2 regions of the Oryzibacillus soli genome follow, and region 2 is predicted to be linked to the other one. Evidence: predicted binding sites of a transcription regulator. Region 2 holds the regulator's gene; the other holds the start of a gene.

Region 1 (3,424 bases), on a different contig from region 2:
AGGCCGGCGAAGACGGCGAACACGACGCCCGGGATCAGCACGTAGTGGAAGTGCGCCACCAGGAACAGGGTGTTGTGGTACTGGAAGTCCGCCGCGCCCATGGCCAGCATGACGCCGGTGACGCCGCCGATGACGAAGCACGGGACAAAAGCCAGCGCCCACAGCATCGCGGTGGTCATCTTGATCCGGCCCTTGCGCATGGTGAAGAGCCAGTTGAACATCTTGACCCCCGTCGGGATGGAGATCATCATCGTGGTGATGGAGAAGACCGAGTTCACCGCCGGTCCGGCGCCCATCGTATAGAAATGGTGAACCCAAACCACCATACTCAAGAAGGCGATACCGACGATGGAGACGATCATGGATTTGTAGCCGAACAGGGTCTTGCGGGAGAAGGTGGAGATGACCTCCGAGAAGATCCCGAACGCCGGCAGCACCACGATATACACCTCGGGGTGGCCCCACAGCCAGAACAGGTTGGCCCACAGCATATCCATGCCGCCTGCCGACAGGGTGAAGAAGTGAGTGCCCCACAGACGGTCGAAGGTCATAAGCGCCAGCGCCACAGTGAAGATCGGGAACGCGGCGACGATGATGACGGACGTGATCAGTGTGGTCCAGGTGAACATAGGCATCCGCATCAGGGTCATGCCCTTGGTCCGCATCTTGAGGATCGTAACGATAAAGTTAATGCCAGTCATCAGCGTGCCGATACCGGCAATCTGAAGCGCGACGGCATAATAGTTGTTCCCGATGCCCGGACTGTATTCCTTGCCCGCCAGCGGGAAGTAAGAGGTCCAGCCTGCGTCCGGCGAGCCGCCGACGACGAAGCTAAGGTTGAACAGCATGGCGCCGGCGAAGAACAGCCAGAAGCTGAGTGCGTTCAGCTGCGGGAACGCTACGTCTCGTGCGCCGATCTGAAGCGGGATGATGACATTCATCAGTCCGATAAGAAAAGGCATGGCCATGAACAGGATCATGATGACCCCGTGAGTCGTGAAGACCTCATTGTAATGCTGGGCGTCCAGGAACTTCATCTCGGGACGGGAGGTCTGCACCTTCATCATCAGGCCGTCCATGCCGCCGCGGAAGAACATCAGCACGGCCGCCAGGATGTACATGATCCCGATCCGCTTATGGTCGACCGTGGTCAGCCATTCGGTCCAGAGGTATTTCCACTTCTTATAATATGTGAGACCGGCCACGATGCCGATCGAGCTTAACAGGATGGCGATCTGGGAGCCGACGATCAACGGATCGCCGGTGATCAGAATCTCGTTCCACTTAATGCCCATGGGCATGATTCTCACCTCCGGTGGTGGATGGGGCCTTGCCGGCTTCAGGATCCTCGAAGACTTTGCCGGGGTAGCCATGGATGCGGTACAGCTCAGGATAGGTGTAGGTCTTGGAATCCATCTGCGCGTGATCTACCCAGGCCAGATGCGTATTGGAGAAGGTCATGCGTCCCAGGTGCGTCGGCTTCAGAAGGTCTGCGTACTGGTCCTCGGTCAGCTTGGGAGCGGTGCTCTTCGCTTCGCTGACCCATTTGTCAAACTCGGTCTGGCTTTGGGCCAGTACCTCGAACTCCATATCCGCGTAGCCGCGGCCATTGAAGTTGGTGTTGCGGCCGAAGTAGGAGCCCGGCTGGTCCGCCGTCAGATACAGCTGCGTCTCCATCTTGCCCATGGTGTACTTCTGGCCGCCCAGGGCGGGTACCCAGAAGGACTGCATGGTGCTGGCGGAGGTCAGGCGGAAATCCACCGGTACGCCGGCCGGGATGTTGACGTAGTTCACGGTCTCGATGCCCTGCTCCGGGTAGCTGAAGATCCATTTCCAGTCCGCCGAGGTCACGTGGATGACGATGGGCTTCTTGTCTTCATAGCCCTCCGGCACTTTCTCGAGGGCGTATAGGGTCTTCACCGTAGGAATGGTCAGGGCGATGACGATCAGAATCGGAATGGCCGTCCAGACGATCTCTAGGATCGTGCTGCCGTGCTCCTCCGGAGGCTCGTAATCCATATTCTCGGGCTTCTCCCGGTACTTCCACACGATATAGACGAACAGGCTGACGACAACGACGACAACGAGCGCCATCCACACCAGCGACCAGTTAATGAGGTCCGCAATAGCCCTGGCATTGGGGCCCTTCGGCTCCAGCACCAGAAGGTTGGATTCGCAGCCGCTCAGGAACAGCACAACCGACAGGATTGCTCCCAGCGACCATAGCCTTGTGTGCTTCATCTGTCTTCTCTCCTTTTGTTGGCTTGGGATGTTTCAGGTCATAAAATACAGCTTGCCAAGGGTACTCGAAGGGGCAAGTAACAGGGGTGACCGGCTTTGTCAATGCGAAACCGGGTACACATCGCTTAATTTTGCGAAAAATTTCACATATCGTTCAAATTTATCGCCGTTTTTGTGATTTTTATCACTTGGCCCTTATGTACTAAAGATAATAACACGAAATGTCTGAAAAGAATGTTACAGATTCGAGAAGGCAGAATTTGGTTAATTAATACTGCAAGTTGTTGGCCGGGTGTAGAAATAACGGGGTAAAATGTTTGCGCAGAAGCGCGCAGCGGCGGGCTTTTGGAGCGGGGCGAGGCCTGATGCTGCAGCGGCCTAATTGGGGGCGGCGGCGGGCATGGATCCATGTAGGCCGAAGCTTTCCGGCCGGGGCGAGCAGTGATTTAAGGCCGTACACGGCCTTGATCCCGGCGGAGGGTGTGAATCGACCCATTATAGGCCACCAGTGGCCTTCATTTTTCCTTCGGCGCCTAATGGCACATGTAGCTCCTTGTCTGATCAACGGCAAAATTGCCTTTGGTTCCTCATGTTTATCTACATCAGACTCGATGAAAGGCACATTTGCCGTTGATTGGGGAATAGGAATTCCCTTTTCCCTTCTTTGAGTGAATGAGCGGCATATTTGCCTTTGATCTCGTTAAAAACGAGGCCTTATCGCATTCAAAGGCATTTCTGCCTTTGGTTGCGATAAGGCCTCGGAGCCATGCTTATTCTTTCCGCAAAAAAGAGCCGTCCCCGGCCATGAGCCGGCCGGGGACGGCCCTGCCGTATGGGCTGCACACACCTGTCAGCTCATGCAGCACTTCTTATATTTCTTCCCGCTGCCGCAGGGGCAGGGGTCATTGCGTCCGGGCGCGGTAGGCTTCGCAGCAGCGGTGGCGGGAGATGCCCCTCCCGGGAAGTGGATGACATTACCGGAGCCGGAGCCGGCTCTTGCGGCAGGACTATTTTTGACCCCCACAGCGGTCCCTCGCTCCTTAAGCCCCAGCTCACGCGGCGTATGCCCCTTCAGCACCCACATCCGGGTACCATTAAACAAGCTCACCAGGTGCTCCATGAAGCCTTCCACATCCGCCTTGTCCATCAGCTCGAACTCATTGCGGAACAGATGGACCACCTG
Region 2 (3,424 bases):
TCATCCGTGACATGAACGTATCGATCCTTTCCTTAGGGGTATCCAAGCTTCTGCCTGCTTCTTCCACTCTACAATGAGAACGGGTCATAAATCAAGAACTGCCGGCATCGTCTTTCACCACCGGAACAAAGTTCATGGTTCGCTCCATTGCATAATGTTGAGAGGATATGGTATTTTAAGAGTTATGGACAATTAGATTAGGCTTCGCCGGTAAGGCAAGCCTTGGAGGTTTTGGACATGGCGATAACCAACAAGAAACAAGACGAAGATTTCTACGTGCTGCTCACCCAATCCGCCGAGAACACTCTGCAAGCGGCCCATGTATTCCGACAGGCGATGATGGGAACCGAAAGCCCTATGGCTTTTCTTCAAGAGCTGCGCGACCTGGAGCATAAGGGGGATACCATCACCCACTCCATCTTCCGCGGCTTGAACAAAGTCTTCATCACGCCCATTGACCGTGAAGATATCCTTGCTCTCGCCAGTAAGATGGATGACGTCATCGACGGCATCGAGGAATGCATCGCCCGATTCGATTACCTGAATGTCGAGAAGACTGACCACTACATGAAAGAATTCTCCGCTGTGCTCGTTAACGCCTGCCAATACATTCTGGACAGCGTGAAGCTCCTGTCCAAGAAGAAGTACATGCAGATCACCGAATTCACCGTGAAGATCAACAGCATGGAGAACGAAGGCGACCGTCTGCTGCGCGAAGGCATCCGGGAGATCTTCCGCAATCCGAAGGACCCGTACCACGATTTCAAGCTGAAGGAAATGTACGAGCAGCTGGAGCTAACCACCGATGCCTGCGAGAACGTAGCGGACATTCTGGACGGCGTCGTACTGAAATACGCATAAGTTTCCACAAAGAAGGCTCCCCGATAATCATCGGAGAGCCTTTTTCTTATGGGTTCCCTCTATTCGTCGAGGTAGTACGCCAAGCTCTGCAGATCCGTGGTGAAATCCGCGTTATGCACCCGGATATCCGACGGAACCTTGATGATGGCCGGCGCGAAATTCAGGATCGCTTCCACGCCGCCGCGTACGAACTCATCCGCCACGTTCTGGGCGTCTGCCGCAGGTACGGTGATGATCCCGATCCGGATTCCGTCCCGGTGGATGCATTCCGCCAATTGGGCCATGGGCTGCACCTTCAGGTTGTTAATCTCGGTCCCCACCTTGTCCGGGCTCGAATCGAAGACGGAGACGATCTTCATGTTGTCCTTCAGATAGACGTTATAATTGCATAGGGCTCGGCCCAGGTTACCGGCTCCGACCAGAGCGACGGCAATGTTCTGGTCCAGCTTCAGAATCTGCCGAATCTTCTCGATCAGGTAATTGACATCATACCCGATGCCCTTCTTGCCGAATTCGCCGAAATAGGCCAGGTCTTTCCGGATCTGGGCCGGATTCAGCTCCAGCTTGTTTCCCAAGTCCTGGGAAGAAACGGTCTGTACGTTCTTTATATTCAATTCGTTCAGGAATCGAAGATAAACCGGCAAACGGCGTACTACCGCTTCGGAAATTTTCTCGGTCTTCACTGCTCTTCCCCTCCCATCCATTCGGTAATCCGCGGCACCAGCTGGGCCGTGGTCATGTGCTCAATCTTCGGCCCCGGCAAGGAGTACAGAAAATGCTTGCCGTATGCCGTGTCGATCACCCGGGTATCATAAACGATGACGATACCCTTATCCGTCGCGGTGCGAACCAGACGCCCGAAGCCCTGCTTGAAGCGGATCACCGCTTGGGGCACGGAATATTTCATGAACGGATTCTGGTTATTTTTCTTGTATACCTCGCACTTGGCTTCCACCAGCGGATGATTCGGCGGCTGGAACGGAAGCCGGATGATGGCGAGACACGACAGGGCATTGCCCGGAATATCCACGCCTTCCCAGAAGGAGCTGGTTCCCAGCAGAACGCTGGCGGCATGCTCCTTGAACATTCGGGTCAGCTTGCTGCGGTTCCCGCTGTCCAAGCCCTGGCCCAGAACCTGGATGCCGGAAGGAGCCAGCTCCTCCTTCAACCGTTGATGGACGGCCTTCAGCATCCGGTAAGACGTGAACAGAACCAGCATCCGGCCGCCGGTGGACACCGCCACCTCCCGCAGCGACTCCGTCAGCTTCTCTACGAAGTAGGCTTCGCCGGAATTTCCCTTGATATTCGGAAAATCCCGCGGCACCACCAACAGCGCCTGCTGCCGGTACTGAAAAGGCGACGGAAGCAGGACGGTCTTCAGCTTCCCGGAGGGATCCTCCGGCTTAAGTCCCAGCTGTTCGCAAGTATAATGAAATTTCTTGTCGACGGACAAGGTTGCGGATGTCAATATTATACTCTTTTTGGCGTCAAAAAAGAACTGCCGTAACATTCCGCTCACATCTACCGGTACGGACATCAGCTGAACGGACTTGCTCTTGAACTGTGGGCTGGCCTCCAGCCAGTAGACATCATCCTTGTTCTGCATCTGCATGAACACGTGAAGCGTATCCCGATGGCGCGCCAGATCCTTGGAGGCGCCGTTCAGGTCCGTCACCAAGTGCTGGATGCCCAGCTCCTCCTGGACATCCTTCCAATCGGACAGCAGCCGGTCCAGCAGCTTGACCGCTTCCCCCAGACCGATGTAGAGGTTGTCCTCGATGACCCGTAGGGTATCCCAGCTTCTAGGCAGCGAGTCCGGCTTCACCCGGTACACCAGCTGACCACCCTCGGTAGCCCCTGCATCCGCCGCTCCGGTCCCGATCAGATCATAGAGCACTTGAGCCAGCTCGTCCCAATGCTCCTTGGCTTCCACGAGCTGCTCCTCGATGTCGTGTATGGTGCGCAGCCATTTGGCCGCTTTTTCGGAGCCGTCCGCTTCCTGCTGAAGACGGATGGTCACGGTAGGCAGAAGTCCGGACTTGTTATCCTTGTACAACCAAGTCAAGGTGTGCACCATGGAGAAATAGTGAAGCTCCAAGCCCAGATGCTTGCTGGCGACCTCCTCCAGATGGTGAGCCTCATCAACGATCAGATGCTCATAACCGGGCAGCAGACGATTTTCCGCCTTTACGTCGGTAAACAGCAGCGAGTGATTGGTTATGACCAAGTCCGCCATATGGGACTGGTTCTTGGCCCGGTGATAGAAGCACTTGCGGAACCAAGGACAATGCCGGTTCAGGCAGGAATCCGCATCGCTAGCCACGTCCTGCCAGAAGTCGTTAGCCTTGGACGTCAGGTATAACTCTTCATCGTCCCCATAGTGGGTACCGCTCAGCCAAACCACCATCTGGGCCGCCGTAATCCGGTCCTCCCGGCCGTTCTCGAAGTCGAACTGGTTCACCTTGTTCTCGAACTTCCGGAGACACAGATAATGGTTACGTCCCTTCAATACCGCTGCCTGGAAAGGAATGGGGAACAGCTCCTGCAAGAGCGGCACATCCCG

Evidence for each region. Region 2 encodes Rex, which represses fermentation and respiration genes when NADH is low (regulators of the CRP and FNR family bind a similar motif). Its sites were predicted from a motif close to TTGTGAAATATTTCACAA; they were not measured.
Region 1: a site for Rex is predicted at 2,373-2,390, ahead of qoxA (cytochrome aa3 quinol oxidase subunit II). Genes of this name have one in related genera too.

The regions. Positions count from the first base shown of each region.
Region 1 covers NZ_JBPPGJ010000016.1:13,607-17,030, forward strand. Annotated here, with positions in the region: gene qoxB (cytochrome aa3 quinol oxidase subunit I) at 1-1,295, opposite strand, end outside; gene qoxA (cytochrome aa3 quinol oxidase subunit II) at 1,285-2,241, opposite strand; gene ACSEXW_RS20415 (YecA family protein) at 3,092-3,424, opposite strand, start outside.
Region 2 covers NZ_JBPPGJ010000005.1:112,575-115,998, reverse strand. Annotated here, with positions in the region: gene ACSEXW_RS08235 (amidohydrolase) at 1-13, opposite strand, end outside; gene ACSEXW_RS08230 (DUF47 domain-containing protein) at 238-861, shown strand; gene ACSEXW_RS08225 (redox-sensing transcriptional repressor Rex) at 921-1,544, opposite strand; gene dinG (ATP-dependent DNA helicase DinG) at 1,541-3,424, opposite strand, start outside.